Regions from separate parts of the Kluyvera sp. STS39-E genome, predicted to be linked through region 3. Evidence: riboswitches for the same ligand, from Rfam matches in the RefSeq annotation. Region 3 holds a riboswitch; each other region holds the start of a gene.
What was found. A riboswitch is a leader RNA that binds a small molecule or an ion and turns the genes downstream of it on or off. The one in region 3 is predicted to bind thiamine pyrophosphate.

Region 1 (10,503 bases), on a different contig from region 3:
GAAGGCTCCAAAGCCTTCACCAAAGATTTCCTTGCGCGTCATCAGATCCCGACGGCGGAATACCAGAACTTCACCGAAATCGAACCTGCGCTGGCTTACTTACGTGAGAAAGGCGCGCCGATCGTTATCAAAGCCGACGGCCTAGCCGCGGGTAAAGGTGTGATCGTCGCCATGACGCTGGAAGAAGCCGAAGCCGCCGTGCACGACATGCTGGCAGGCAACGCCTTTGGCGACGCTGGCCACCGCATCGTTATCGAAGAGTTCCTCGACGGCGAAGAAGCGAGCTTTATCGTGATGGTTGATGGGGAACATGTGCTGCCAATGGCCACCAGCCAAGACCACAAACGCGTGGGCAATGGCGACACCGGCCCGAACACCGGAGGTATGGGCGCGTACTCACCGGCTCCAGTGGTGACTGATGAAGTGCATCAGCGCACCATGGAACGAATCATTTGGCCAACCGTTAAAGGCATGGCGGCGGAAGGTAACACCTATACCGGCTTCCTATATGCAGGCCTGATGATCGATAAGCAGGGCAACCCGAAGGTTATTGAATTCAACTGCCGTTTTGGCGATCCGGAAACCCAACCGATCATGCTGCGCATGAAATCGGATCTGGTGGATCTGTGCCTCGCCGCTTGTGACGGTAAGCTGGATGAGAAAACGTCTGAGTGGGACGAACGCGCTTCGCTGGGCGTGGTGATCGCCGCTGGGGGCTATCCGGCCGATTATCGCACCGGTGACGTTATCCACGGCCTGCCATTGGAAGAAGCGGCAGACGGCAAAGTCTTCCACGCCGGTACCAAACTCGCCGCTGACGACCGCGTGCTGACCAGCGGCGGTCGCGTTCTATGTGCAACAGCGCTGGGCCACACCGTTGCCCAAGCACAGCAGCGCGCCTATGCCTTAATGACCGATATCCACTGGGACGGCAGCTTCAGCCGCGCGGATATCGGCTGGCGGGCGATTGAGCGTGAGCAAAACTAACGGCTAAGCTTAGCCAGCAGCGTTTTGCGCGTAATGCCCAACTGACGGGCGGCTTCAGTTTTGTTGCCGCCCGTTTTTTCGAGCGCCGCCTGAATCACCTCTTTTTCCACCTCCATCAGCGGCAGGATTTCATCGCCGGATGACACTGACGCCGGAATCACCGTCCCGGCAATCGCCAGCGGTAATTCACGTTCCGAAATATACTCGCCGGTCAGCAGCACCACCGCGCGTTCCACCGCATTTTCCAGCTCGCGGATATTTCCCGGCCAGCCGTAGTGGATCAGCAAATCCATCGCCTTTGGGGTAAAGCCCTGCACCGTCTTGCGGTTACGCTCGGCGTAGCGCTGCAGAAAATAGTGCGCCAGTTGGGGAATATCTTCATGACGCTGGCGCAGCGGCGGCATGTCGATGGTGACCACATTCAGGCGATAGTAGAGATCCTGACGAAAACGCCCCGCACTTACCTCTTCGGCCAAACAGCGGTGAGTCGCTGCTATGAGTCGGACATCCACCGATAGCGTTTGGTTACTGCCCACGCGCTGCACTTCGCGCTCCTGAATCGCCCGCAGTAAGCGCACCTGCATCAGCGGTGAAATATCGCCAATCTCATCCAGAAACAGCGTGCCACCATCGGCTTCCACAAAGCGCCCTTCTCGCCGCTTATCCGCGCCGGTAAAGGCTCCTTTTTCATGCCCAAACAATTCCGACTCTAGGAGAGATTCGTTGAGCGCCGCGCAGTTGAGCGTCACCAGCGTTTTTTTACTCCGCGGGCTACTGGCATGAAGGGCGCGAGCCACCAGCTCTTTGCCGGTACCCGATTCGCCATGGATCAATACGGTGGCATCGGAAGGTGCAACCAGCGCAATGCTATCAAGCAGGTTCCGCATTGCCGGGCTATCGCCCACCATACCAAATTGCTCTGCGGGGCCGGATCGTGCCGCGCTTTCAGGCTGATGAGTATGCGCTAGCGCGTGAGCGAGCGTTTGTTGTAAACGGTCAAAATCCAGCGGTTTGATCAGATAATCCACAGCGCCCGATTTTAGCGCCTCGACGGCCGTATCAACGCTGGAGTACGCCGTCATGATCAGCACCGGAATCGACGGGTTGTAAGCTTTAATCTCTTTGAGTGTTTCAATGCCGTCCATTTCCGCCATACGGATATCGCAGAGCACGAGGTCAAATACGCGCTGACGTATCTGCTCCAGCGCCTGCAGGCCGTTATACGCCAACGAGACCTGATAACCCCAGCCTCGCAGCAGCGCCTGTAAGATTGTGCAGTGGCTGGTATCATCATCCACCACCAGAATATCAACCTGCCCGTCTATCATCCTTGTTCATCCTTTTGCTGCCCATCAACCGGCAGGTAGAAGGTAAATACCGCCCCCTTGCCGAGTGAACTCTCAACCTCAATCGTGCCGCCGTGCTGCTCAACAATGTTCTGTACTACCGCCAGCCCTAGGCCAGTGCCATCAGCTTTGGTGGTGAAATACGGCGTGAAGATGGCCTGTCGCTGTTCGTCGGTCATGCCCTTGCCGCTATCCGTCACGCTCACTTTAACGCGTCCATCGCCACATTCAGCAACGGCTACCGTCACCACACCGTGACGCCCAATCGACTGCATCGCGTTGAGATAAAGATTCAGCAGCACCTGATTCAAACGATCTGGGTCGGCCTGAATGCGGCACAGGGCGGGCTGCGGGCTAAATTGCAGCGTGATTTCACGTTCGCGTGCATCCTGGCTCACCAGCTGCAACGAATGGCCGATAACATCATTGAGGTCCACCGACTGCCATGTTAAATGCGCCGGTCGCACCAGCTCCAGTAGCTCACTGACCACCCGGTTTAGGCGATCGGCCTCCTTCGCCATCACCTGCGCCAATTCATAGGCCTCACCGCCGGGCGGCGTGCGTTCAGCAAAGTACTTCGCCAGCCCCTTAATCGACGATAACGGGTTACGGATTTCATGCGCCACCCCCGCCGCAAGATGGCCCAGCGCCATCAGCTTCTCTTTACGGTGGGTCGCCTCTGTCAGCAGCTTTTGCGAACGCTGGTAACGATAGAACCAAAACTGCGCGAGGATGGTCGCCACCATCACCAAGCCGGCGGCACACAGCATGACGATGAGATTGCGTAACCCACGCGCCTGTTCAGCATCCAGCTCGCGAATATCGAAGGCAATAAAAATAACCTGTGGGGTATCCGCTGCGCGACGTTGCATCATCATCCCCATATGGTGCCTGCCCGGTGTATCGAGCGGACGAAACTGGCGATAGATTTCCAGCGCGGGCTGTGGCGTTTCGATTCGCCGCCAGCGTTCTTGGTTATCTGCCTGCAGTTCACGCATCTTTTGGGCCTCATAGAGCGTCGAGCCCACCCGCTGCGGATCGCTATGGGCGGTTATTTTCCCTTGCTCATCGGTGACGGCAAACCACAACACGCCGGGCTGCCAAGCCATCTCCTCTAGCATCGCCTGCAGCTGAGAGTGATGCATACGCATCCCCATCCCAGCGCGCGTTCCGGACTCCAGCGCGCGGATCAGCACGCGGCCCTTCTCCTCAATGGTTTGCCGCGCCGAGGTCGTTTCTCGGCCATAGTCACGCACGATAAGCGCGGTAAAAAGACAGACCAGCAGCAAAATAATCGCCGTCAGCAAGCCGCTGATGCCGACCGCTGATACATTTTTCCGTAAGCGTACGAGGTTCATGGAGCGTCCTTTCGTTTTCCCTTTGCTACCCTTCAGCAGAAATCATGCCACCTTTCCTCCCTGATAACCCCGCCCTCGAGCACAAACTGCCTGATAAACCGAGTAAAAATGACCCGCATGGATACCCATCACGAGTCATTTTTACTCGTTCAAACGTAGAAAGCCCCGTCAAACCCGCTGCTGCCACGGTACGGCAGGCTGGCACAGAAGATGCAATGGCTTAGATGACTACACTACAGGAGAAGCCACCATGAAACGGAACAACAAACTGACCTTAGCACTGTTAACCCTCGCCTCGCTGACCTTAACCAGCGCCACCGCGCTTGCGGGGCCACATCACTGGAACAACAACGCGAATAATGGCGGTTACAGCCAGCTTACTGATGCACAGCAGGCCACCGCCCAGAAACTGCATAACGATTACTACGCCCAAACCAGCGCATTACGCCAGCAGCTCACGTCGAAGCGCTATGAGTACAATGCGCTGTTAACGGCAGATAAGCCCGATAGCGCAAAAATTGAAGCCGTTGCCAAGGAGATAGAAACGCTAAACCAGAGTCTTGCGAAGCAGCGGGTCAAACTTGATGTCGCGATGGCGGAGGCCGGGATTCCTCGTCATGGCGGGATGGGCGATGGCTGTCAGGGAGGACGACATAACGGTGGAGGCCATATGGGCGGCATGTACCGCGGGTAATGCTTAGAAGGTTTTTTCGGTCGGCTGCCAAGTACAGTAGTCTTGGTTTGCCACCAGCAGAAGCTGGGAGCCTTCTGGTGCTTCCAGCCAAGCAATGCTCACTTCAACCGTAGAGCGACTTTGACGGCTGGCGATGTGCCCAAGCGCGCGGGAGTCGAAATCAGGTTTAATCGTCTCGCCTTCGCAGGTAGTTACCGTCTTGTCGGCATGCCAGCGCCCCTGACGCAGCACCACTTTCCCCAGACGTAACGCATCGCTAGTCTGGCGGATCTGCTCCGCGTGATAGCGATAAAGCGCCACTTGGTCGCTGGAGAGCTGCTGTTTTTGCCCATCAACTTCGCGCTGCATAAAACTCAGCTCGCCGTTGCTGTCGAAACGGGCGCGGATATGTTCAGCGGGCTTGCCGTAGATATTCAACTCAATAAGCTGCAGCTTATCGTCCTGCCAACGATATTCGCTGGTTGAGGTACTACCGCTGTGCCATGGGCTGAATACAGAAAGGAGGTGCGTTTCACCATTGCTATCTTTACGCCAGATGCGCACTGCGCCCTGGGTATCGGCGTAGCCGCTCGCGGTGAAGGGAGGAAGCGAACTATTATGGCTACAGGCCGTCAGCAACAGCACTCCCACCAGCCCCGATAAACGACGCCAGATAAACGAAAGGGGCGATGCCGCCCCTTCTTTAAAACTGTTCACTGCCACGCAATCTTACTTAACAGCGTCTTTCAGTGCTTTGCCTGAAACAAAAGCCGGCACGTTAGCTGCGGCGATTTTGATTTCATTACCGGTCTGCGGGTTGCGGCCAGTACGCTCAGCGCGGTGGTTCACTTTGAAGGTACCGAAACCAACCAGTTGCACAGCATCACCTTCTTTCAGAGACTCAGTAATAGCAGCCAGGGTGGATTCCAGTGCAGCTTTAGCCTGGGTTTTAGACAGTTCAGCCTTGTCCGCAATTACATCAATCAGTTGAGTCTTGTTCATAAGTTATCCTTACAATGTGTTTATCGCTTGCTAAGCATCGAGTGCGACGAAAATGCCAGAAAAGCACTCTCCTGCATACACGCACCGATAGCCACTTTTTTTCGCCCTCCAAATGTAGACCAGACGGGGGGCAGATGTGAAGCCTTCAGGCGTGACAATTCAGGCGGTAAATCACGTTTTATTGCCTCATTGCTGAAAATTTATACCAATATTGCTTTCGCCAGCTTCACGGAGGTCTGCGCGTAGCCCTTTAATCAGTTCAATATCGCGTTCTTCACACTCGGCTAAAAGGCGGAAAATCTCCCACTGAATGTCCCATTCCTGCTCTACAGCGGGGTTTAATTTCAGCTCTTCATCGGTCATTTCACGACCAGCCTGGGTCATTTCCAGCATCGCTACGGTGGTAATAGAACACTTACTCACTTCAACCGCGTGCTCGAGCGTTTCACCACTCAGACGAGAGTGAATTAATTCACTTAACGCCACGCAGGCATCGATTGCCGGATAGACGCCGTATAAATCGTAATCATCGGCGACCGGGATCGCCTCTTCAAATTTTTCCAGCTGGCTGTCGAAATTGATTTTCGCATCTTTCACCGTCAGCGTTTCCCACACCAGATCGAGGATACGGCGGTAAATCTGCGCATCGCCGAATTCAGTCTGCTTGCAGAACATGGCGTAGTTCGGGTACATGCGTTCGCATAAACAAGCCATAAAGGTGACGTGCTGCCAGCTTTCCAGCTTCTCCAGACGCAGATGAATCGGGTTTTGTAACATGATGAGTTCTCAAATACGGAAATTAACCGCAGTTTACCTGATATGAGGTTTTTTTGCTGTAAACCGCGTAATTGCCCGGCTCTCGCGACGACGCGAGAGCCGAACGGATTTAGCGGTGGTACTGCGCCGACAGGCGATGCACGGATTCGACAAAGACACCGGCATGCTCCGGCGGCACGTCCTGATGGATTCCGTGACCAAGGTTGAAGACGTGGCCTTCACCCTGACCGAATCCCGCGAGGATAGTCGCAACTTCTTCTTCAATACGTGGCGCAGGCGCATAGAGCATGGAAGGGTCCATATTTCCCTGCAGTGCCACTTTATGCCCAACGCGACGGCGCGCATCGGCGATATCGGTGGTCCAGTCGAGGCCCAGCGCGTCGCAGCCGGTTTCAGCCATCGCTTCCAGCCATTGTCCACCGCCTTTGGTAAACAGCGTCACAGGCACACGGCGACCGTCGTTTTCACGCAGCAGTCCGTCGACAATTTTATGCATGTAATACAAAGAGAACTGCTGATAGTCGCGTCCGGTCAGCACGCCGCCCCAGGTGTCGAAAATCATCACCGACTGCGCGCCCGCTTTAATCTGGGCATTCAGGTACAGCGTGACGCTTTTCGCCAGCTTATCGAGCAGCAGATGCAGCGCAGTCGGATCGGCATACATCATCTTTTTAATCATGGTAAAGGCTTTGCTACTGCCACCTTCAACCATATAGGTCGCCAGCGTCCACGGACTACCGGAGAAGCCAATCAGCGGCACTTCGCCCTTCAACTCGCGGCGAATGGTGCGTACCGCGTTCATGACGTAGCCCAGCTCACCTTCCGGGTCGGGGATCGGTAGCTTTTCAACGTCTGCTTTGCTGGTGATAGGTGAGGTAAAACGCGGGCCTTCACCCGTTTCAAAATAGAGCCCCAGCCCCATTGCATCTGGAATGGTCAGGATGTCAGAAAAGAGGATCGCCGCATCCAGCGGGTAACGGCGCAGCGGCTGTAGCGTGACTTCACAAGCCAGCTCGGCATTTTTGCACAGCGACATGAAATCACCGGCCTGCGCGCGGGTCGCTTTGTACTCCGGCAAATAGCGCCCTGCCTGGCGCATCATCCACACCGGGGTCACATCAACGGGCTGGCGCAGCAGCGCACGCAGATAACGATCGTTCTTGAGTTCGGTCATTTTACATTCCTTTAGCGTTGATGCGCCTATTGTAACATGTCACTCGTATTCGGCCCGACACATCGCCACGGTATCTTCTATCAGCCGACGAGCCACGGTGCCCGGTGGTGGGAGAAGCGGTAAATCATCGTAGCGATACCAGTTCGCTTCCAGTAATTCTTTCGGGTCGATAACAATTTCGCCGCTGTCATACTCCGCCATGTAAGCGGTCATCAGTGACTGCGGGAACGGCCAGGGTTGAGAGGTGATGTAGCGCAGATTCTTCACCTTGATGCCGCTCTCTTCCATCACTTCACGCGCGACGGCCTGTTCTAAGGTTTCGCCCACTTCGACAAAACCGGCCAGTACGGTGTGCACGCCGTTGCGATGGCGAACGTGCTGTGCCAATAGAATCGAATCATCACGGCGAATAGCGACGATAATGCAGGGGGCGATTTGCGGGTAGTAGCGCTCACGGCAGTGGCTGCATAACATCGCCCACTCGGTTTTGCTCGGGTGCATGGTGTGGCCGCAGTAGCCACAAAATTTGTGAGAACGGTAAAATTCCGCCAGCTGCACGCCGCGCCCAGCAAGCTGAAACAGGCCCACGTCATGGTCAAGAACCTGACGTACCGAGCCCATATCATGGCGGCGATGCTGTTGAATAAGCCATACAGGATCGCCCTCCCATTCACCAATGTGGAGAGCATTCTGACCGACAAGATCGAAATTTACCGCTTCGCCATGGGGCAATTCTCCAGCGGGCAGCCATAATTTTTGTTCGTGACTAACGATCCACCAGCCGCGATCCGATTTTTCAATTATACGATCCATATCTCTTGCGCTACCTTTGCTTCACAGGCATGTTATTAACATTATCATTACATATTAGCGTGAGCAGATTTTAATCTTATCGATGCGGGGGTCACCATGTTAAACCAGTTAGAGAGCCTGACAGAACGTGTAAAAGGACACCACAGACTGGTCGACCGCTGGCTGAATATTCGTAAGCATCTGCTCGTGGCTTACTACGATCTGGTTGGCCTTAAGCCTGGCAAAGAATCATTCATGCGTCTTAATGAAAAAGCATTGGATAATTTTTGTCAGCGTCTGGTCGACTACCTTTCTGCCGGTCATTTCAGTATTTATGAACGTATTATCCATAAAATGGAAGGCGACAGCCCTCTTTTAAACGCCACCCGAATCTGGCCGCTGCTGGATGCCAACACTCAGCAGATAATGGATTACTACGACTCAACGCTTGAGAGCGCCATCGACCAAGATAACGTTTATGCCTTCCAGCAGGCGCTGTCCGATATTGGCGAAGCGCTGGAAGCCCGTTTTCTACTCGAAGACCAGCTCATCATGCTGACGTTTAATGCACTCGACGAAAGTGAAATCAAACGCCCGGCTTGAGATTTACCGCATTAACGAGTAGTTTACATTCATTACCTCTCATCAGAGGTTACTTCTTGTCGGAGTGCCCAGTGCGTAAGCACGGGCTGAGACCGTTAATTCGGGATCCGCGGAACCTGATCAGGTTAAGACCTGCGAAGGGAACAAGAGTCAATCTGCAATAGTATCGCCCTTGGGCGATCTTCTCTCTTGCTTCATCCGTCGTCTGACAAGCCACGTCCTTACTTTTTGGAATGAGCTATGTCTGCCACTACTAAACCATCACGCCGCGAACAGCGCGCCCAAGCCCAGCACTTCATCGATACCTTGGAAGGCACCGCCTTTCCGAACTCCAAACGCATCTACATCACCGGCTCGCAGCCAGATATCCGCATCCCAATGCGCGAAATCCAGCTTAGCCCAACGCTGATTGGCGGCAATAAAGATAACCCGCAGTTTGAAGACAACGAAGCTGTGCCGGTGTATGACACTTCAGGCCCGTACGGCGACCCGAGCGTGGCAATTAACGTTCAGCAGGGTCTGGCAAAACTGCGTCAGCCGTGGATTGCCGCGCGTAACGATAGCGAGGAGCTAGACGACCGCAGCTCCGCTTACACCAAAGAGCGTCTGGCCGACGACGGCCTAGATGAGCTGCGTTTCACCGGTTTACTGACGCCAAAGCGCGCCAAAACCGGCAAATGCGTGACCCAACTGCATTATGCCCGCCAAGGGATCGTCACGCCGGAGATGGAGTTTATCGCCATCCGTGAAAATATGGGCCGCGAGCGCATTCGCAGTGAAGTGTTACGCCACCAGCATCCGGGAATGAGCTTTGGCGCACGTCTGCCAGAAAACATCACGCCAGAATTCGTGCGTGATGAAGTCGCTGCCGGACGCGCGATTATCCCTGCCAACATCAACCACCCGGAATCCGAGCCAATGATCATTGGTCGCAATTTCCTCGTGAAGGTTAACGCCAACATCGGCAACTCTGCCGTCACCTCCTCTATCGAAGAAGAAGTAGAAAAACTGGTGTGGTCGACGCGCTGGGGCGCAGATACGGTGATGGACCTGTCAACCGGCCGCTATATTCATGAAACCCGTGAATGGATCCTGCGCAACAGTCCGGTGCCGATCGGCACGGTACCGATCTATCAGGCACTGGAGAAGGTTAACGGGATCGCCGAAGATCTCACTTGGGAAGCTTTCCGCGATACCCTGCTAGAGCAGGCTGAACAGGGCGTGGATTATTTCACCATCCACGCCGGGGTTCTGCTCCGCTATGTGCCGATGACCGCGAAACGTCTGACCGGTATCGTCTCGCGCGGCGGTTCAATCATGGCCAAATGGTGCCTCTCCCATCACAAAGAGAATTTCCTATTTGAACACTTCCGCGAAATCTGTGAGATCTGCGCCGCCTATGACGTTTCTCTGTCTCTGGGTGACGGTTTGCGTCCTGGATCAATCCAAGATGCCAACGACGAAGCACAGTTCTCCGAACTGCATACGCTGGGCGAGCTGACCAAAATCGCTTGGGAATATGACGTGCAGGTGATGATTGAAGGCCCAGGACATGTGCCAATGCAGATGATCCAGCGCAACATGACCGAAGAGCTGGAGCACTGCCACGAAGCACCGTTCTATACGCTTGGCCCGTTGACGACCGATATCGCGCCAGGTTACGACCACTTCACCTCCGGGATCGGCGCGGCAATGATTGGTTGGTTTGGCTGCGCCATGCTGTGCTACGTGACGCCAAAAGAGCACCTCGGCCTGCCAAATAAAGAAGATGTGAAGCAAGGGTTGATTACC
Region 2 (10,503 bases), on a different contig from region 3:
GCGTTACAGCCTCGATGCCAACGACGCGGCAACCGCCATTGAAGCCGCCATCAACCGCGCGCTGGAAGAAGGCGTACGCACCAGTGATTTAGCCCGCGGCGGCGCGGCGGTCAGCACCGATGAAATGGGCGACATCATTGCCCGCTATGTTGCCGAAGGGGTGTAACCATGGCGAAGACCTTATACGAAAAACTGTTTGATGCTCACGTGGTCTTTGAAGCGCCGAACGAAACGCCGCTGCTGTACATCGACCGCCACTTGGTGCACGAAGTGACCTCGCCGCAGGCATTTGACGGCCTGCGCGCGCACAAGCGCCCGGTGCGTCAGCCGGGCAAAACCTTCGCTACTATGGATCACAACGTCTCCACGCAGACCAAAGACATCAACGCCTCCGGCGAGATGGCGCGCATTCAGATGCAGGAGCTGATTAAGAACTGTAACGAGTTCGGCGTTGAACTGTATGACCTGAACCACCCGTACCAGGGCATCGTTCACGTGATGGGGCCAGAACAGGGCGTGACCTTGCCGGGCATGACCATCGTCTGCGGTGACTCCCACACCGCCACACACGGTGCATTTGGCGCACTGGCGTTCGGTATCGGCACCTCGGAAGTGGAACACGTGCTGGCGACCCAGACCCTGAAGCAGGGTCGGGCGAAAACCATGAAGATTGAAGTCAACGGCAAAGCGGCGCCGGGCATCACCGCCAAAGATATTGTGCTGGCGATTATTGGTAAAACCGGCAGCGCTGGCGGGACGGGCTATGTCGTGGAATTCTGTGGCCAGGCCATTCGTGACCTGACCATGGAAGGTCGTATGACCCTGTGCAACATGGCTATCGAACTGGGCGCCAAAGCCGGTCTGGTTGCGCCGGACGACACCACCTTCAACTATGTCGAAGGTCGTCTGCACGCGCCAAAAGGCAAAGATTTTGACGATGCGGTGAATTACTGGAAAACCCTGAAAACCGACGACGGTGCAACCTTCGACAACGTCGTGACTCTGCAAGCAGAAGAGATTGCGCCGCAGGTTACCTGGGGCACCAACCCAGGCCAGGTGATCTCCGTGAATGACAATATTCCGGACCCAGCATCCTTTAGCGATCCGGTGGAGCGCGCCAGCGCCGAGAAAGCGTTGGCCTACATGGGCCTGAAACCAGGCATTCCACTGACCGATGTGGCTATCGACAAAGTGTTTATCGGCTCCTGCACCAACTCGCGTATTGAAGATTTACGCGCTGCGGCCGAAATCGCCAAAGGCCGTAAAGTCGCACCAGGCGTGCAGGCGTTAGTGGTGCCTGGCTCCGGCCCGGTGAAAGCGCAGGCGGAAGCGGAAGGTCTGGATAAGATCTTCATCGAAGCCGGTTTTGAATGGCGTCTGCCTGGCTGCTCGATGTGTCTGGCCATGAACAACGATCGCCTGAACCCAGGCGAACGCTGCGCCTCCACCAGCAACCGTAACTTTGAAGGCCGTCAGGGCCGTGGTGGTCGTACCCACTTGGTCAGCCCGGCAATGGCAGCAGCCGCTGCGGTAACCGGTCATTTCGCCGACATTCGTAGCTTGAAATAAGGAAACCATCATGGCAGAGAAATTTACCCAACATACGGGACTGGTGGTGCCGCTGGATGCCGCAAACGTCGATACCGATGCGATTATCCCGAAACAGTTTTTGCAGAAAGTGACCCGCACCGGATTCGGCGCGCATCTGTTCAACGACTGGCGCTTCTTGGACGATAAAGGCGAGCAACCAAACCCAGAGTTCGTGCTGAACTTCCCGGAATTTAAAGGCGCTTCTATCCTGCTGGCGCGTGAAAACTTCGGCTGCGGTTCATCACGTGAACACGCGCCATGGGCGTTAACCGATTACGGTTTTAAAGTGGTGATTGCCCCAAGCTTCGCCGATATCTTCTACGGCAATAGCTTTAACAACCAGCTTCTGCCGGTGACGTTGAGCGATGCGCAGGTAGACGAGATGTTCGCGTTGGTTAAAGCCAATCCGGGGATCAAATTCGAAGTCGACTTGGAAGCACAGGTGGTGAAAGCCGGAGATAAATCCTACAGCTTTAAAATCGACGACTTCCGTCGCCACTGCATGATTAACGGCCTTGATAGCATCGGCCTGACGTTGCAGCACGAAGAGGCGATTTCCGCCTACGAGAACAAGCAGCCAGCGTTTATGCAGTAATTTGTCGCGCCACCACCCCGGATGCGGCGCGACCAGCCTTATATGCCGGATGGCGCTGCGCTTATCCGGCCTACAAACGTACGCCCATTGTAGGCCGGATAAGGCGTTTACGCCGCCATCCGGCACGTTGTAGGCTCCGGCGCAGTTAAACGTCCTTCACCCGCCACGTCATCATAAGCGTCACCACCGAAATCCCCGCAATCACCCAATACACCGAGAAATGGCCAAAGCTCTGCGCCAATGCGCCCTGCACAATCCCGGCAAGGATCACCCCGGTAGAAATGCTATTGGTAAATAGCGTCGTTGCCGCCCCCGCACGCCCCGGCATCAGGTCTTGGAACCACAGCATGCCAATCCCGGCGACAATACCGATAAACACGGCGTTAAACAGCTGTAATATCAGCAGCGAAGTGTGACTGTGGAAGAAAATCAGGCCGACATAAAACAGCACCCCGGCCGCGACGGCGGTCAGCATCATCCGACGTTTGCCAAAGCGCTTCACATAAAAGCCTGCGAGGATCATCGCTGGAATTTCCAGCCCGGCTGCGGTACCCATAAGGATCCCCGCCAAGCTATCTGGCAGGCCGAGATCGCTGCTGATCCACAGCGGCATATCGATGATATACATGGTGTTGCAGGTCCACATCAGCGTCGAAGCAATAAACAACATTCGCACGTTGCTATCTTTCCAACCGCTAATCGGAATCTGTACGGCCTCTGCGGTCGGTTCAACCCGCGCCACCGAGGGAAGCGTCAAGGCAATCAGCGCAAGGCTAATCACAAAAATAGCGGCAGCAATGGAGAACATCGCGGTAAAGCCGTAGTTCAACGCCAGCATAAAGGCCAGCGGCGGGCCAATGACCCACGCCAGCGAGAGCTGGGCGCGCATCACCGAGCTGAACATCACCACTTCACGCGCCGAACTGTCGGCATACTCGCGCGCCAGCGCAAACAGCTGCGGCATGGCGGCATTGGCAATTGAAGCCAGCAGCACACCACAGGTAATCAGCGTCAGGTAATGACGATTGAAAGCAAACAGCAGCGCGTTACCGACCGCCATCAGGCAGCAGAACATGATCAGCTTACGGCGATCGCCCCGGCTATCGGATCGCTTTGCCAGCCCGAGGCTCACCACAATCCCGGCGATGGCGTTCACGGTGTAAAACAGGCCAACCCAAAACGGCTGCACACCGACTTCGCGACTGAGATACAGGCTCAGCGTCGGTGCCTGTAATGCCCCCGCTATGCCCATCATAAACGCCACCAGCATAAAGGCGGCATACACACCGTTGAGACGTCGTCCCATCGTCATTAACCAGAGCATCAGAGATCCTTTCGCGAAAGAATAAAAAAAAGCCAGCAGATAATACCTGCTGGCAAATACTCAGTCACACATGATTAGGCGAATTAATGTTCAGAGGTCGGTTTCGTAACTTCCCACTGCATCAGATAGTTCAGCACTTCAAGCCGCTGCGCGGTCGCCTGACGGGCCAGCCAGGAAACATTTTTGGTAGCAGAAAAATAACGCTGGTAGAACTGATGGATGGTTGACCTCTTCATAATCATCTCCTCGCTTCATCGAAAGTGATTATTGGCCTAATATAGGGATTAATAAATTGCTGAGTTTTTAGCGGGAGTTCCTCTTTTATGCCTTCAGGTCGACTGCAACAACAATTCATCCGCTTATGGCAGTGCTGCGAAGGCCAAGCGCAAGAAACCACGCTGAATAATCTGGCCGAACTGCTCAGCTGTTCCCGTCGTCATATGCGCACGCTGTTAAACACCATGGAAGCGCGCGGCTGGCTAACTTGGGAAGCGGAAGCCGGCCGTGGCAAGCGCTCTAGGCTGACATTCCTCTATACCGGACTGGCTTTACAGCAGCAGCGGGCAGAAGATCTGCTGGAGCAGGATCGTATCGATCAACTGGTGCAACTGGTCGGAGATAAATCGGCGGTGCGACAAATGTTGGTCTCGCATCTGGGGCGTAGCTTTCGCCAAGGAAAGCATATTTTGCGCGTGCAGTATTACCGCCCAATGCACAATTTGCTGCCAGGTACCGCGCTTAGACGCTCTGAAACCCATATTGCGCGGCAGATTTTTAACGCATTAACTCGAATTAATGAGGTAAATGGGGAACTGGAAGCGGATATTGCGCACCATTGGCAAGCTATTTCCCCATTACACTGGCGTTTTTACCTGCGTCCCGGCATTCATTTCCATCATGGTCGTGAACTGGAGATGGATGACGTCATCACTTCGCTGCATCGCAGTATGACGCTGCCGCTCTATTCCAATATTTCACACATCGATTCGCCAACCGCTTGGACGCTGGACGTGCACTTAATCGAGCCAGACCGCTGGCTACCGCTATTGTTGGGTCAAGTCTCGGCGATGATCCTTCCGCAAGAGTGGCAATCGCTACCAGATTTCTCACGAATGCCCGTTGGCACCGGCCCGTATGCGGTAGCGCGCAACAACCAGAACCAGCTGAAAATCCTCGCTTTTGACGATTACTTTGGCTTTAGGGCACTGATTGATGAGGTTAATGTTTGGGTGCTGCCGGAAATCGGCGAAGACCACAGTTGTGGCCTGACGATTCAGGGCACGACGCAAAGCGAAAAAGCGGTTGAAAGCCGCCTTGAGGAAGGCTGCTACTACCTTTTATTTGATACCCGTAGCCCACGAGGCAGCAATCCTACGGTGCGCCAGTGGCTAAGCCATATCTTCCATCCCAACAATCTTCTCTACCGCGCGGGCGAACAGCATCAAAGTCACTGGTTTCCGGCTTACGGGCTGCTGCCACGCTGGCACCATGCGCGTAGCCACGTCTGTGAAAAACCGGCCGGGCTGGAATCCGTCACCCTCACCTATTACCGGGAACACGTTGAGCACAAGACGATAGGCCTCATCATGCAGGCGCTACTGGCTGAACATCAGGTCACCTTGAATATCCAAGAAGTGGATTACGACGAATGGCACCGGGGCGAGGTCGTCAGTGATATTTGGCTCAATAGCGCCAACTTTACCCTGCCGCTGGATTTCTCTCTCTTTGCTTATCTGTATGAAGTGCCACTTATTCGTAACTGCGTTCCCATCGACTGGGAGGGCGATGCCCAGCGCTGGCGGGCAGGTGAATTGCCGCAGGCTGACTGGTGTCAGGAGTTGCTGGCAAATCAATGCATTGTGCCGCTCATTCACCATTGGCTGATGATCCAAGGCCAGCGCAGTATGCGCGGCGTAAGGATGAATACCTTAGGCTGGTTTGACTTTAAATCGGCCTGGTTTGCGCCGCCGAATCCATAGCGCCTGATGGTTAACGCTTAGGGCTTTTGATTTATTCACGTAATCATTACAATGTGCCGTTCTCAACGGGGTGCTACGCCAAAGACGTATGCTGAGATATACCCGTCGAACCTGATCCGGATAATCCCGGCGAAGGGATTTGAGGCTCACTCAAAATCCTTTGCCACCAATATATTAAAGGTGCAAAGTGTTCAAAAAATTACTCCCCCTGTTGGCCCTCATGGCCTTCCCTGCCCTCGCCAAACCAGTATTGACGGTTTATACCTACGACTCCTTCGCCGCCGACTGGGGCCCAGGCCCAGTGGTGAAGAAAGCGTTTGAAGCCGACTGTAACTGCGAGCTGAAGTTTGTCGCGCTGGAAGATGGTGTTTCGCTGCTCAACCGTCTGCGCATGGAAGGCAAAAACAGCAAAGCTGACGTGGTATTAGGGCTTGATAACAACCTGCTGCAGGCTGCTACCGACACCAAACTGTTTGCCAAAAGCAACGTACCAGCCAGCGCGGTGAGCGTTCCTGGCGGCTGGAACAATGATACCTTCGTGCCATTCGACTACGGTTACTTCGCCTTCGTCTACGACAAAAACAAACTGAAAAACCCGCCGAAGAGCCTGAAAGAACTGGTTGAAAGCGACCAAAAATGGCGCGTTATCTACCAAGACCCGCGCACCAGCACGCCGGGCCTGGGGCTGCTGCTGTGGATGCAGAAAGTATACGGCGACAAAGCGCCGGAAGCCTGGCAGAAACTGGCGGCCAAAACCGTCACCGTTACCAAAGGCTGGAGCGAAGCCTACGGCCTGTTCCTGAAAGGGGAAAGCGACCTAGTGCTGAGCTACACCACCTCTCCTGCGTATCACATCATCGAAGAGAAGAAAGATAACTACGCGGCGGCGGCTTTTACGGAAGGTCATTACCTGCAAGTTGAAGTGGCGGCAAAAACTGCCGCCAGCAAACAGCAACAGTTAGCGGACAAATTCCTCAACTTTATGGTTTCCCCTGCTTTCCAGAACGCAGTCCCGACCGGCAACTGGATGTATCCAGTCACCCAAGTCACACTGCCGGAAGGTTTTAATGGTCTGGTAAAACCGCAGACCGCACTGGAATTTACCCCACAGCAGGTCGCTACTGAACGTCAAAACTGGATTAACGCATGGCTCCGCGCAGCCAGCCGCTAATTCCACGCTGGCTTTGCCCGGGCCTTACGGCTACCACGCTGATGGTGGCCGTTGCCTTGGCGGCGTTTTCTGCGCTGTGGCTAAACGCCCCGGAGATTTCATGGTCGACGCTGCTCGGGGATAGCTACCTGTGGCACGTGGTGCGCTTTTCCTTCTGGCAGGCGTTTTTGTCGGCGCTACTGTCCGTTGTGCCGGCCATTTTCTTGGCCCGTACGCTCTATCGACGCCGCTTCCCCGGTCGTCAACTCCTGCTGCGACTCTGCGCCATGACGCTGATTTTGCCGGTGCTGGTCGCCGTATTTGGTATTCTTAGCGTCTATGGCCGTCAGGGTTGGCTGGCACAGCTTTGCGTATGGCTTGGTTGGCAGTGGAATTTCTCTCCCTACGGCTTGCAGGGGATTTTGCTGGCGCACGTATTCTTTAATATGCCGATGGCAACTCGCCTGTTGCTACAGGCGCTGGAGCAAATTCCCGGCGAACAGCGCCAGCTTGCAGCCCAGCTAGGCATGCGCGGCTATCCGTTCTTCCGCTATGTTGAATGGCCGTGGATGCGACGACAAATTCTGCCCATCGCGACCCTGATTTTTATGCTCTGCTTCGCCAGTTTTGCCACCGTGCTCTCACTGGGCGGGGGGCCATCGGCCACCACCATTGAGCTGGCTATTTACCAGTCGCTAAACTTTGATTACGACCCGGCGCGCGCCGCAATGCTGGCAATAATCCAGATGACCTGCTGCCTGGCGTTGGTGTTATTAAGCCAGCGGTTAAGCCAAGCCATTGCCGTTGGCAATACTCAGGTCCAGGGCTGGCGTGATCCCGATGACCGCTGGCACAGCCGCATCATCGATACGCTGCTGATTATGCTCACGCTCCTAATGCTGTTGCCGCCGCTGCTGGCAGTGGTTTTTGATGGTCTCAACGCCAGCCTATTGCAGGTGCTGACGCAGCCGATTTTATGGCAGGCTATCGGCACCTCGCTACGTATCGCCCTCGCCGCCGGCGTTCTGTGCGTGGTACTGACAATGATGCTGCTGTGGAGTAGCCGCGAGCTGCGGGCGCGCAATCGACCGCTCGCCGGTCAGGCGATGGAACTCAGTGGAATGCTGATTCTAGCGATGCCGGGGATCGTGCTCGCAACCGGCTTCTTCCTGCTGCTGAACAACACCGTTGGCCTGCCTGAATCCGCCGATGGCATTGTCATTTTCACCAACGCGCTGATGGCGGTGCCTTATGCTATCAAAGTGTTGGAGACACCGATGCGTGATACCGCCGCGCGCTACACTCACCTGTGTGAATCGTTGGGGCTAAGCGGGTTTAATCGGCTATGGGTGGTCGAACTTCGGGCGCTGAAACGCCCACTGGCGCAGGCGCTGGCATTTGCCTGCGTACTGTCGATTGGCGACTTCGGCGTCGTGGCGCTCTTCGGCAACGAGAATTTCCGCACCCTGCCTTTTTATCTCTATCAGCAAATTGGCGCCTATCGCAGCCAAGACGGCGCGGTGACTGCCCTCATTCTCCTGCTGCTGTGCTTTGCACTGTTTACCGTTATCGAAAAGTTACCCGGACGCGATGCTAAAACTCAATGATGTCATCTGGCTGTATCAGCATTTACCCATGCGCTTTACCGCGTCTATCGCCCAAGGTGAGAAAGTGGCGATCCTCGGTCCTAGCGGAGCGGGTAAATCCACACTGCTCAATCTGATTGCCGGTTTTCTCCCCGCCGCCAGTGGCACGATATTGCTTGAAGGTCATGATCATACGGACACGCCGCCCTCGCAGCGGCCGGTGTCGATGCTGTTTCAGGAAAATAATCTATTTAATCACCTGACGGTGCGGCAGAACATTGCGCTGGGCATGAGCCCGCGTATGAAGCTCACAGCCGAACAGCAGCGCAAGCTGCAGGCTCTGGCTGAACAGATGGGTCTTGAGACAATGCTGGACAGATTGCCCGGCGAGCTTTCCGGCGGCCAGCGTCAGCGTGCGGCGCTGGCGCGTTGCCTCGTGCGAGAACAGCCGATTTTGCTGCTGGATGAACCTTTTTCCGCGCTCGATCCGGCGCTGCGTCAAGAGATGTTGGCGCTGGTCGACGACGTCTGCCAGCGTCAGCAATTAACCTTACTGATGGTGTCACACAGCGTGGAGGACGCGGTGCGCATTGCCACAAGAGCGATGGTGATTGCCGATGGACGTATCGCCTGGGACGGCGGTACGCAAGAACTGTTGAGCGGTAATGCCAGCGCTTCCGCACTGCTGGGGATTGGCGCCTAATGTGCTGCCGGATGGCGCTACGCTTATCCGGCCTACATTGGATTGTGATGCTGCCGACCAACAGCTCGGATTTGTAGGCCGGATAAGGCGTAGCCGCCATCCGGCAATACCGCGCTTATAGCCCGACGACTTTGCGCAAAATATCAATGTACATCGGCATCAAAGGATGACGCACCACGCTCACCAGCGCCACCACGCCTACGCCCAATACCAAAGGCGCCAGCCAAAGCAGCCGCTGTCGCGGTAAATAGGTACTTAGGCGATCGTGGTTCTCTTTGGCACTACGCCACAAACGCCAGCACAACCAACCACCGAGCCACAGCAACAGCGCCGCCGCCAGAAGCAGCCATTTAAAGCTGGCGCTGTTTTCATCAGCTGGAATATCAATAGCCGCCCCAGCCAGAATCCCCGGCAGGAAGTAAAGCGGCGGCCACAGCACGCAGCCGATGATATTTGGCGTGATAAATTTGCGTACAGGCAGATCGAGCATCCCCGCAACCATTGGCACTAGGGGACGCGTCGGGCCAACAAAGCGGCCAATTAGAATGGTAATCATGCTGTGCTGATGCAGCGCATGCTCGGTTTTATCCAATAGCGCGCGGTTCTTTTTCATAAATGACCAGCGGTGCAGCGGCTTTTTAAAGCGCCACCCCAACCAGAAAGAGATCCAATCGCCGAGTAAACAGCCGACAATGCCCACCAGCCACGCCTGCCAGAAATTCACCTCGCCGCTGCCGATAAGCGCTCCCAGCCCCGCCATCATCACGGTTCCTGGTAGAATTAAACCGACCAGCGCCAGCGATTCAAGAAATGCCACCAGCGCAACCGCAATCAGCGAATAGGTCGTGGATTGAGTAATAAAGTGTTCTAGCAGTGCTTGCATAGTGCGCCCGGTTTGAAAACGAAGCAGGGATTCTCCAGACCGCCCCTGGCAACGTCAAGCCTTCAATTGTCTTAAGAGTTTACTGGCAAAGACAAAAACCGGCACAGTGCATTTCCTTTTCTTTACCTTTTATTCACACCCCGCGCGGAATTCGCTGGGGCTAGCGCCAGTGCACTTTTTAAATACCCGCGAGAAATAAAGCTGATCTTCAAAACCAACATTACGACCTACGCTGGCAATAGGCATGCGTGTGGTGCTCAGCAGCAGTTTTGCCTGGCTAATACGTTGATCCTCACGCCAGCTCAGCACGCTCACGCCAAGCTGCTGACGAAACAGATGCGATAAACGAGAAGGCGACAGGCAGACGTGCTGCGCCACGCTGGCGATTTCAAAGTGATTGTCTGCTAAGTGATCGCTGATGTACTGGCAGGCATCGCGCACCCGGTTATCCATCGGAGGATGCAATGATTCGTTGATCGCTTCCATGCGGCGTAACAACAACTGCTCAAGCAAATTGATTGCCAGCAGCTCCGAGTAGCGTCCAACGCCCTGCCCAGCATCAATGATTTTGCCAAACAGGTTAGCAATTTCCGCCTGATGGGCTTCACCGGGACGATAAAAGCCCGTTTGCGCGACGATGGCCGGCCAGTTCAGCCACTCGTGCCAATAGGCACGCGGACGGAAGTAGACCCA
Region 3 (10,503 bases):
GCGATGCCCAGACCAATCTGCCAACCGATATGTTCGCTGCCGGCAAGCGTCACGCCGACCAGCACCGAGCCGCCAATACCGGGGCCGACGATAAACGGCAGGTTGGCGTAAAACGCCATCAAGAGCGTACCGCCTACAAACACCAGAATGGTGCCAGTAGTGGCCGCGCCTTTATCCATACCGCCCACGGCTAAAAGGCCCGGGATTACCACCAGCAGATAGGCGGCAGCGAGGAATCCGGTGACGCCTGCCAGACATTCGGTACGCAGCGAGCTGCCGCGTGAGGAGAGGGCAAAGCGCCGCTCCAGCCAGTTCCCAGACGTTGCAGATTGAAGGGTATTATCGGCCATTGTGTGGCGCTCCCTGATATTGTTGTGTGGTGTGTTGTGACGAAATGACCGGATCGACAATCTGTCGCGTGGTGCCGTCGGTCAGCCCTAAATCGGTTAAATGCGGCCCGGCATTACAGGCAAGGCAGGTGCCTTCAATGGCTTTGAATACCCGGTACGGCGGCTCCCAGTCGGCGACTTTGGCGCTTAGGGAACGTAGGTTGCTAAATGCCGCGGCAAGCTCTGCCGGCGGTTGGTCCGAGAGCATACCGGCAATCGGCATCGCGACGTGGGCAAGGATGCTGCCGTTTTGTGCCAGCGCCATCCCGCCGCCGGAAGCAATCAACTGATTAGCCGCTATGGCCATGTCGTTCGCATCACGCCCCAGTACCACCAGATTATGCGAGTCGTGCGAGTAGCTGGTGGCAATCGCACCGCGCAGCTCGCCCCAGCCTTCTAATAGCGCAATCTGTGGCTTAGCTTGATGACGACCGTGGCGGTGCTTCACCCAAATCAGACTAAATCCGGCGGGGATCTGCACTTTGCCGTCACGGATCTCGACGTCAATTTCGCCCCATTGGGTAAAGCGCGCGCCGCGAATATGGCGCAGACGTGCAACGCCATGCTCGATATCGCCAACCCGTAGTGCAAAATCATCGGCAATAAGTGGCGCTAGGCGCAGGGTATCGCGCGGCGGGGTGACGCCGTCGGCGGCGGCAATCGGCTGGAGCAGCTTCCCGTCGCGGGCAATTTGCTTACCGGCAACGTATACCGCGCGGGCTTCTAATTTATCCAGCGAGTCAAAGACCACGAGGTCCGCACGGCGTCCGGCGGCGATCAGCCCAAGATCGTTGCGCTGTAAACGTATTGAGGCATTGAGCGTCGCAAAGCGCAGCACATCGGTTGCTGACAGACCGTGTTCAATCAACAGGTTCAGCAGGGCGATGATGCCGCCTTTTTCCAGCAGCATATCCGGTGGCACGTCATCGGTGCAGACGGTGATTTGCGAGGAGAGGTGCGGCAGCGTTTTCAGCGCCTTGACGATATCCGGCAGTAGGTAAGGGTGCGAACCCCGAATTTCTAAGGTCAGACCGGCGCGCAGTTTTTCCAGCGCATCATCGGCGGAAGTGAGCTCGTGATCGGAGGTGACACCTGCGGCGAGATAGGCCTGCAATGCCGCGCCGCTAAGACCACGCGCGTGGCCTTCAATCAGTTTGCCGCTGTTGAGCCCGGCTTGGACGATTTCCTGCATGCGACAGCTACCGTGTAGCACGCCGTGCATGTCCATCACTTCCGCCACGCCGCGCACTTCCGGCCAACTGAGCATGGTTTCCATCTCTGCACCGGCAAAATCAGCGCCGGACATCTCCAACCCAGGCGTTGACGGGACGCTAGACGGAGCTGCGACCATCACCTGTAAAGGCAGGTGACGGCTGGCGTCGACGGCGTAGCGCACGCCGGCAACGCCCAGCACATTCGCCAGTTCATGGGGATCCCAGAAGACGGCGGTGGTGCCCTGCGCCAGCACGATTTCAGCGTAACGCTCTGGCGGCAGGTGGGAACTTTCGAGGTGAACGTGAGTATCCATCAGCCCCGGAGAGAGATAGACGTCCGGCAGAGAATGACGTTCGAGCGCATCGTGGCGGCTGCCGCGTGGGTGCACGCTGGCAATCATCTCGCCTACGATACCGACATCGGCATCGCGGATTTCGCCGGTCACCATGTCGACAATTCGAGCGTCGGTGAGCAAAAGATCGAACGGGACTTCGCCTCGGGCGGCCTGGATGGCGCGGCGGCGGTTTTCAGCATCGCTGGACATAACAACTCCGGCACAGGGATAATGTGCGCTACTTTAGGGGCAGAGCAAACGGTTGCCCAGATGAAAAAACTTATCACCTGATAACTTCGGCTTATTCTGCGTGATTGCCACGAGTGAAGCTCAATATGACAGAACCTTGGCAGCGACTGCCTGCGCTCTCGCTTAAACAATTGCAGTATTTTGTCACGCTGGCCCAGCTACGTCACTTTACCGATACCGCCAATCGGCTAGCGATAAGTCAGCCAGCGCTCAGCAGCGCGCTGCGGCAAATTGAAACGGTGCTCGGCGGCAAGCTTGTCAACCGTACCGCCTCGGCGGTGACGCTGACCGAACTGGGTGCCGCGATTTTACCGCATGCCCAGCGTGTGCTAAGCGTGGCGCAGATGGCATTTCAGGATATCCAGCAGATTGTCGAAGCGGGCGGTGACGGCACCGTGCGCATTGGGCTGGTACCGTCAGTCAGCTCGCTGCTGTTTCCTCTGCTTCCCGATGCGCTAGCACAGGCGTTTCCCCGTCTGAAGGTTGAGTTTCATGATCGCACCAACGATGCGCTGGCCCGTGACCTGCAAAGCGGACAGATTGATTTTGGTATTGGGGCCATAGACAGCGCGCTGCCGGAAGAGCTCCAGCTTTTCCCCCTGCGTGAAGATCCGCTGGTGGCGGTGCTGCACGTTGATGACCCGCAGGGCGCTCAGCCGCATCTGCCGTGGAAGCAGCTAGCGGGGCGGGATATCGCGATGTTCTCGAAAGGGAATATTCAGCGTTTGGTGGGGGCGTTGGTTGAAAGCCAACGGCTAACCCTTAATGTCCGCTATCAGGTGGATTATATTGAAACGCTGTATGGGCTGGTGCGTTCACGGCTGGCGGTGGGCATTCTACCGCAGCTTTACACCACCCACTTGCAGGACCCCGCACTGCGCGTGGCCCAGCTTCAGCAACCTGCGCTCACCCGTACCGTAGCGCTGATGCGTGGCCCGCAGGCGCTGCCGCCGATGATTGAGGCGTGCTTCACGCTGTTGCTAAAGCAGCTCCGTGAGGGGGAGGGATAAAGGAGGCGCAACGCCTCCTTTAATCAAACGTCTTATTTCTGGGTTACAGTCAGAACGCCATGATCGCGGCCATGCGTTTTATTCCAAGACGCGCTATCAATTCCGTCGTCATTCATGCTGACGGAGATAACGTAGCCCGCGCCGTGAATTTCATAGAAATTGGCATTAAACCGTTTCACCGTGGCTTTCTTGCCATTAACGGTGGCAGTGAAAAAACCATTGGAAAGCGTGGCTTTCAGGACGTTTGAAGAGAGGGTTGCTTCACGCATCGGGTCTGCGACATGCGCTGCCTGGGCATGCTGCTCAGCCGGGCGGGTCGCATTGGCCGCGTTAGCATAGGCCGCTGCGAGTGACGCATTATTTATACCCTGTTGCCGGTTTTGCTCTGATAAATAGCATGTGTCTTTAGAAACGCCTTGTGCTTCACATGCTGCCATCCGTTGTGCTGGGGAAGTGCAGCCAGCAAGAAATACGGCGCTCATCAGCCCCGTTAACACCATCAGTTTTGCTTTCATCATTGACCTTATTTATTACTGAACATTGCCAAGTGTTTTTGCTTTTTTTAAGCAAATAACAATTTTGAATATTAGCTATTTATGCGTGCGGCAAACTTAAACTGTTTGCTTTTTATTGCACGAGGCAACTATCAACTAAGTTGATTATATTAATATTGACTTAGATCATGTCGGAAATCGAAAGCGATAGTGTCTTGTTTGAAAAGTGTTTTTATTGTTATTTGTGTTTAAAAACAATAAGTTGACTTATTCTCCCTCGATTGATTTGCGTGTTGGCTATCATGCGACCAAGATGATTTTTGGCGGCAGTTATATGACGGAGTACATTGATTTAATTATATTTTATTTTTCTTTGATCGTTATTTAATCGCAATGCGACGAAGGCGGGAAGGCTTCGTATGAAAGAATTAAGCAGGGAAACAGATTATTCCTAATTTATTGTTGTTAATTAATAATTAAATATTAGTTTGAGAGTTTGATTTACCCATGATGAGTATAAAATTATTTGGCATACTGGCTGTCTACTTTTATGTCATAGCTAGGCGGCCCCGAGATGCCTACTCTGCAACAGGATCATCGCAAGCCTGTCTTTAAGGCGATGGACTACATCAGCCAAACCCTTCATCTGAATCCCACGTTGGCAGAGATCGCCAATTCCGTCGCGCTTTCCCGCGCATTGCCAAAGCCGATGCCGAGCATCGAAAAATTGCGGGATGCGAAGGTGGTGTGGACCATGTTTGAGGGTAAACGGATTTATCAGGCGCAATAACCGCACGACGTATTCCCTTTCACCTATCAGGCTTTCATTTGGGGGCCTGATGATTGACCCGCTATGTGACTCTTTTCATTGTATCGTGACCTAAACCTGTACTATCTTTAACCGGTAGTGCAGAGCATGGCCAGTAGCGCTAATGGGCGACGGAAGTCTTTTGAAGTCGTACTCTCTTTTATATTCAGGCTTTGAATATCTCTATGGAATCGAATTCTCACGCCCCGTTGAGCAGTTTTATCGATCTCATGCTGGATGCTGTTTTTGCCGTTGATGCTGATGCCAATATCGTTTATGCGAGCGCGTCATGCGAGCGTATTTTCGGTTATACACCGCAAGAAATTATCGGCACAAACATGTTTGACATGATGCTACCGGAAGATCGGGAAATCACCCGAAACTCGGTAGTGGAAGTCATGTCGGGCAATCCGCAATTCCATTTTGAGAACCGCTACGTCCATAAGAATGGACACGTCGTCAATATCATGTGGTCGGCGCGCTGGTCACCGGCCGACCAGTTACGCATTGGCGTGGCGCGTGATATCACCGAGCGTAAACGTTCCGAATCGATACAATCTGCACTCTATTCCATCTCCGAAGCCGCACATACCGCCGAAGATTTGCTCAAGCTGTTTCAGCGCATTCACGCGATCGTCGGCACGCTCCTGCCTGTCGATAACTTTTCGGTCACGCTCTATGACGATGAAACAAACCAGTTGAGCTTCCCTTATCATGTAGATGAGTTTGAGCAGACGCCGGACCCTTTTTCTCTTCTTCCGGGTACGTTTTACGCTGAGGTTATCCATAGCGGTCAGCCGCTGCTGCTTACGCCAGAGACGATGGTTGACCGTCTGGAAGAGCTGCACATCTCTTTTGGCATGAATCCATTTTGCTGGCTGGGCGTGCCGCTAAAATCACATAAGGGCACCATTGGCGTGCTGATGGTGAAAAGCTATCCGGGCGGGGTGTGCTACAACGAGCAGGATCAAGAGTTGCTGCAGTTTGTTTCAACGCAAATTGCGACGGTTATTGAACGCCAGCAGATGCAGGCGCGGTTGCAGCATATGGCGCAATACGATCAACTGACCGACTTACCCAACCGTGGGCTGTTGTACGACCGCCTAAAAGTGGCGCTTGCCACCGCACGCCGCGAGCAACAGCAGCTCTCCGTGCTGTTCATCGATCTCGACAAATTTAAACAGGTTAACGATACGCTGGGTCACGGCATTGGCGATTTACTGCTGCAAGAAACCGCAGTGCGCCTCAAACGGTGCGTACGCGAGTCGGATACCGTCGCGCGCGTTGGCGGCGATGAGTTTGTGGTTTTGATTCAGGGCAGGGCATCACCGGAATATGCCGCCCTGGTCGTCGAGAAAATCGATGAGGCTTTTAACTCGCCGTTTAATCTAGACGGTCACCGTTTGAGCATCGTGCCCAGTATCGGCACAGCACACTATCCGCAAGATGGTAATGACGAGCGCCACCTGCTCGAATACGCAGACCAGGCGATGTATTTTGCCAAAAATGGCAAAGAGCAGCGGCGATTTCATCGGTAGGTATCGATGGGGTTAGAGATCAAGAACTGAAACACGGCGTGGGGCGCAGAGCAGATTTAAGGCTTGTTTGTCAGCTCTGCGGCTGGCATGATCCAAAAAAGCGGAATGTTAATCGCAACGCTTTAATAATGATTTAAATGACTCGGGGTGCCCTTCCTAGTGAAGGCTGAGAAATACCCGTACCACCTGATCTGGATAATGCCAGCGTAGGGAAGTCAGCGACCGTCAGGTCTTGCTTCTTCGCGTTAGGCAGGAGCAAACCATGCAAGCCGACCTGCTAAATTCTGCGCATCGCACGCGCACCGCACATCTCCTCCAACAACATGCCCCTCTTGTCCACTGTATGACCAACGACGTGGTGCAGACTTTCACCGCCAACGTACTGCTCGCGCTGGGCGCGTCGCCTGCGATGGTGATTGACGCCGGTGAAGCCGCACAGTTTTCCGCGATTGCCAGCGCGCTGCTGGTCAACGTTGGGACGCTAACCCAGCCACGAGCGCAGGCGATGCGCGCGGCGGTAGATGCCGCTAACCGCGCCGGAACTCCGTGGACGCTTGATCCGGTGGCGGTTGGGGCGCTCAGTCTGCGCAGTGAATTCTGCCGTGAACTTGTGCATCTGCATCCGGCGGCTATACGCGGCAATGCTTCAGAGATTATGGCCTTGGCCGGTGCGAGCTCCGGCGGTAGGGGCGTTGACAGCACGGATACGGCAGCCGCCGCGTTGCCTGCGGCACAGTGGCTGGCTCGCGAAAGCGGGGCGGTTGTTGCGGTGAGTGGCGAGGTGGATTACATCACCGATGGGCAACAAACGCTTGCCGTACACGGCGGCAGCCCGCTGATGACGCGAGTGGTGGGTACCGGTTGTGCGCTGTCGGCAGTGGTGGCGGCCTGCTGTGCCCTGCCGGGTGAGCGTTTGCACAATGTGGCCGCCGCCTGCGCGATGATGAAACATGCCGGGGCGCAGGCCGCCGAGGGGCGCGGACCGGGGAGCTTCATCCCCGCTTTCGTCGACGCGCTGCATGCGCAGCACATGGAGGTGAATGCATGAAACGTATTAATGCATTGACCATTGCCGGCACCGATCCCAGCGGCGGTGCGGGCATCCAGGCCGATTTGAAAACCTTCTCCGCGCTGGGTGCTTACGGCTGTTCAGTGATTACCGCGCTGGTGGCGCAAAATACGCGCGGCGTGCAGTCGGTGTATCGTATTGAACCTGATTTTGTCGCTGCACAGCTAGACTCGGTTTTTAGCGATGTGCGCATCGACACCACCAAAATTGGCATGCTGGCAGAGACGGATATTGTCGAAGCGGTAGCCGAACGGTTGGCACGCTACCGGATTCAGAACGTGGTGCTGGATACGGTGATGCTGGCGAAAAGCGGCGACCCGCTGCTGTCGTCCTCGGCGGTCGAGACGCTGCGTCAGCGCCTGTTGCCGCAGGTGTCGTTGATTACCCCTAATTTGCCGGAAGCCGCTGCGCTGCTCGATGCACCGCATGCTCGCAACGAGCGGGAAATGCTTGAGCAGGGGCGTGCGCTACGTGCGTTAGGCTGTGAAGCGGTGCTGATGAAAGGCGGGCATCTTGATGACGCTGAAAGCCCGGACTGGCTGTTTACCGCCGCTGGTGAAATGCGCTTTACCGCGCCGCGAGTGATGACCAAAAATACCCACGGCACCGGTTGTACGTTATCAGCGGCACTTGCGGCATTAAGGCCACGCCATGCCAGTTGGCAGGAAACGGTGCCGGTGGCAAAAGCCTGGCTGTCAGAGGCGCTGGCGCAGGCGGACACGCTGGAGGTCGGTGGCGGGATTGGCCCGGTGCACCATTTCCACGACTGGTGGTAGTCTTCGCGTCGGGCGGAACGTATACTTCAAATCAGTACTTTCGCCAGACCTTTCACCAGGAAATCCACGATGGAACAAGCGCATACCCGGCTGGTAGCACAACTCAATGAGCGCATTGCTGCGGCGGATAATACGCCGCTGTATCTGAAATTTGCCGAGACGGTGAAGAACGCCGTGCGCAGCGGCGTGCTAGAGCACGGCAATATTCTGCCCGGCGAGCGTGACCTGAGCCAGCTTACCGGTGTGTCGCGGATCACCGTGCGCAAAGCAATGCAGACGCTGGAAGATGAGGGTGTAGTCACCCGTGCGCGCGGCTACGGCACGCAAATAAATAACATCTTTGAATACTCGCTCAAAGCGGCGCACGGGTTTTCCCAGCAAGTGGTGTTAAGGGGGAAAAAGCCCGACACGCTGTGGGTCAACAAACGCGTTGTTCCCTGCCCGGAAGAGGTGGCGACACAACTCGCCGTCGCTCCGCAAAGCGATGTCTTTTTGCTAAAACGTATTCGTTATGTCGATGACGAAGCGGTTTCCATTGAAGAATCCTGGGTTCCCGCTCAGCTTATTCATGATGTGGATGTGATTGGCGTGTCGCTGTACGACTATTTCCGCAGCCAGCATATTTATCCGCAGCATACCCGCTCGCGGGTTAGCGCCCGGATGCCGGACGCGGAGTTTCAGTCGCACATTCGTATGGATGATAAAATCCCGGTATTGGTCATCAAGCAGGTGGCGCTTGACCAGCAGCAGCGGCCGATTGAATACAGCATCAGCCACTGCCGTAGCGATCTATATGTCTTTGTGAGCGAGGAGTAATTCTTCGCGCGTTGGGCTACAGTCTCCTCCGCGATGGCCTACCACCCAAGAGGCAACGGCGTTGCCGAGCCGTACCGATTCTCCAAGCGTCCAGCCGGATGCCAGCCCGGCCAGCGTGCCACCAGCATGGCTGTCTCCGGCGCCAATAGTGTCCACCACCACGGTGGTAAACGGTGCGGTGAGACCCTGCTCCTGGGCGCTAAAGTACCATGCGCCTTCTTTGTCATGGCGCACGATAAGCGGTGTGGAAAACACCTCTAACCACGCTTTGCCGAACGCTTCGGTGGTGGTCGGGAGACTAAAACGTCGCGCCGCGTCTTCCGCTTCCTGACGATTAAGCGACACGATAGGTCTGCGGGCCATAATTCGCTGCATTAATGATTCAGGAATATCGGCAATGCGCGGGCCGAAATCGATAAACGGCGTCACGTCATTCAGGCTTTCCAGCCAGCTCACCAGCACCTCGCCACATGACGAGGCCAACTGATACCCCGATAGCGACAGCAGGCTATGCGGGGCGATGTTCAACTGTGCCAACCAGTCGGCGTTCCACTGATTTTCAACGCCGCTGAAGGACATAAACGTGCGTTCACCGTCCGGTTCGACCAGCGCCAAACACCAGCCGTTATCGCCGCTCACTCCGTCAATGCGGCTCACTAGCCCTTCTTTACGTAGATTATTACGGATAATCTCCGCCCACATGCCTTGGCCAATCGGCAGCGCGTTGTCGGCCTGTATTCCCAGACGTTTTAACGCCACGGCGATGTTCAGTGCGCAGCCGCCGATGTTAACGCTCTGTTGCTGCAATTCGATATCGCAGCCACGCCATGGCAGCGCGTAGGCGTCGGCAATCACATCAATGACCGCCGCGCCGACGACGGTGATTGGCCGCTGGTTGTGCAGGCTCGCTAGGTTCATGAGGCCTCCCGTTGCTCACGGTACTGGGCCAGCGCGTTGGCGTAGCGGTTAAAGTCGAGCTGATTTACCTCATCAAGCTGCTGTTTTAGCGCGAGGTCGATGGACGAAATGCCGCCCAGCGCGCCGCAAATGGCGGTCGCCATCGCGCCGATGGTATCGGTGTCGCCGCCGAGGTTTGCGCACAGCACAGCGCAGCGATTCGGGCAGCCCTGAGCCAGTTCGACCATTGCAATTGCACAGGGAACCGACTCAATGGTGCTGGTTCCCGCGCCAACCAGTTGGTAAAGCTGCTCACTGGCGGATTCGCTGCCGGGCGCTTGACGCACGACCTGCAGCGCGAGCTCCAAGCGAGAGGCAAGTGAGGCGCTGAAGGTGGTTATCCGCTTTTGCTGAGCGTGGCGGGCTACGGCGGGCAGCGCATCGACAATGAATTGCCAGCTTTCACCGTCGATGGCTTTTGATATGGCCCACGCTATCACTACTGCACCTGCAACAGCGAGGTCGGACTTATGCGTAGGGCTGGAGGCTAGCGCCACGTCGTCAATAAACGCATCGAGGTCGGTTGGCGGCAGCAGGCAGCCGAGCGGCGAGACGCGCATTGCCGCGCCGTTGGTCACGCCGTTGTTTTGAAGTTCGCTCACCGGTTTGCCTTCGCGAATGGCATTGAGGGCAATTTTTGACGTTGGGCCGAGCACGTTTTTATTGAAAGCATCAAAACCTTCTGCCCAAGCCAGGATGTTGCGACCAATCAGATCCGGGTCGATAGCCCCTTTACGTTCAATGATGGCATCCGCCAGACACAGCGCCATCGAGGTATCATCGGTGAATTCGGCGCGCTGAAAGTAGCAGGCGGCATTGTTTTCCGCCGGCCCCGGCAGAAAACGGTC

Region 1: another riboswitch for thiamine pyrophosphate. It lies ahead of thiC (phosphomethylpyrimidine synthase ThiC); the one in region 3 lies ahead of thiM (hydroxyethylthiazole kinase).
Region 2: another riboswitch for thiamine pyrophosphate. It lies ahead of thiB (thiamine ABC transporter substrate binding subunit); the one in region 3 lies ahead of thiM (hydroxyethylthiazole kinase).

Annotation. Positions count from the first base shown of each region.
Region 1 is NZ_JBFQGA010000017.1:22,819-33,321, reverse strand. It holds gene purD (phosphoribosylamine--glycine ligase) at 1-987, shown strand, start outside; gene zraR (sigma-54-dependent response regulator transcription factor ZraR) at 984-2,315, opposite strand; gene zraS (two-component system sensor histidine kinase ZraS) at 2,312-3,691, opposite strand; gene zraP (zinc resistance sensor/chaperone ZraP) at 3,942-4,385, shown strand; gene AB4K05_RS24120 (DUF1481 domain-containing protein) at 4,389-5,081, opposite strand; gene hupA (nucleoid-associated protein HU-alpha) at 5,094-5,366, opposite strand; gene AB4K05_RS24110 (YjaG family protein) at 5,553-6,143, opposite strand; gene hemE (uroporphyrinogen decarboxylase) at 6,253-7,317, opposite strand; gene nudC (NAD(+) diphosphatase) at 7,357-8,130, opposite strand; gene rsd (sigma D regulator) at 8,227-8,712, shown strand; TPP riboswitch at 8,763-8,872, shown strand; gene thiC (phosphomethylpyrimidine synthase ThiC) at 8,953-10,503, shown strand, end outside.
Region 2 is NZ_JBFQGA010000007.1:156,905-167,407, forward strand. It holds gene leuB (3-isopropylmalate dehydrogenase) at 1-166, shown strand, start outside; gene leuC (3-isopropylmalate dehydratase large subunit) at 169-1,569, shown strand; gene leuD (3-isopropylmalate dehydratase small subunit) at 1,580-2,185, shown strand; gene AB4K05_RS16870 (sugar efflux transporter) at 2,331-3,509, opposite strand; gene sgrT (glucose uptake inhibitor SgrT) at 3,593-3,745, opposite strand; gene sgrR (HTH-type transcriptional regulator SgrR) at 3,833-5,488, shown strand; TPP riboswitch at 5,545-5,644, shown strand; gene thiB (thiamine ABC transporter substrate binding subunit) at 5,676-6,659, shown strand; gene thiP (thiamine/thiamine pyrophosphate ABC transporter permease ThiP) at 6,635-8,245, shown strand; gene thiQ (thiamine ABC transporter ATP-binding protein ThiQ) at 8,229-8,927, shown strand; gene AB4K05_RS16900 (DedA family protein) at 9,043-9,810, opposite strand; gene araC (arabinose operon transcriptional regulator AraC) at 9,940-10,503, opposite strand, start outside.
Region 3 is NZ_JBFQGA010000004.1:124,948-135,450, reverse strand. It holds gene AB4K05_RS10020 (NCS2 family permease) at 1-350, opposite strand, end outside; gene AB4K05_RS10015 (adenine deaminase) at 340-2,148, opposite strand; gene AB4K05_RS10010 (LysR family transcriptional regulator) at 2,274-3,197, shown strand; gene AB4K05_RS10005 (hypothetical protein) at 3,230-3,712, opposite strand; gene AB4K05_RS10000 (hypothetical protein) at 4,266-4,481, shown strand; gene AB4K05_RS09995 (diguanylate cyclase) at 4,685-6,037, shown strand; TPP riboswitch at 6,171-6,267, shown strand; gene thiM (hydroxyethylthiazole kinase) at 6,300-7,085, shown strand; gene thiD (bifunctional hydroxymethylpyrimidine kinase/phosphomethylpyrimidine kinase) at 7,082-7,882, shown strand; gene AB4K05_RS09980 (GntR family transcriptional regulator) at 7,952-8,698, shown strand; gene AB4K05_RS09975 (PfkB family carbohydrate kinase) at 8,672-9,616, opposite strand; gene AB4K05_RS09970 (ADP-ribosylglycohydrolase family protein) at 9,613-10,503, opposite strand, start outside.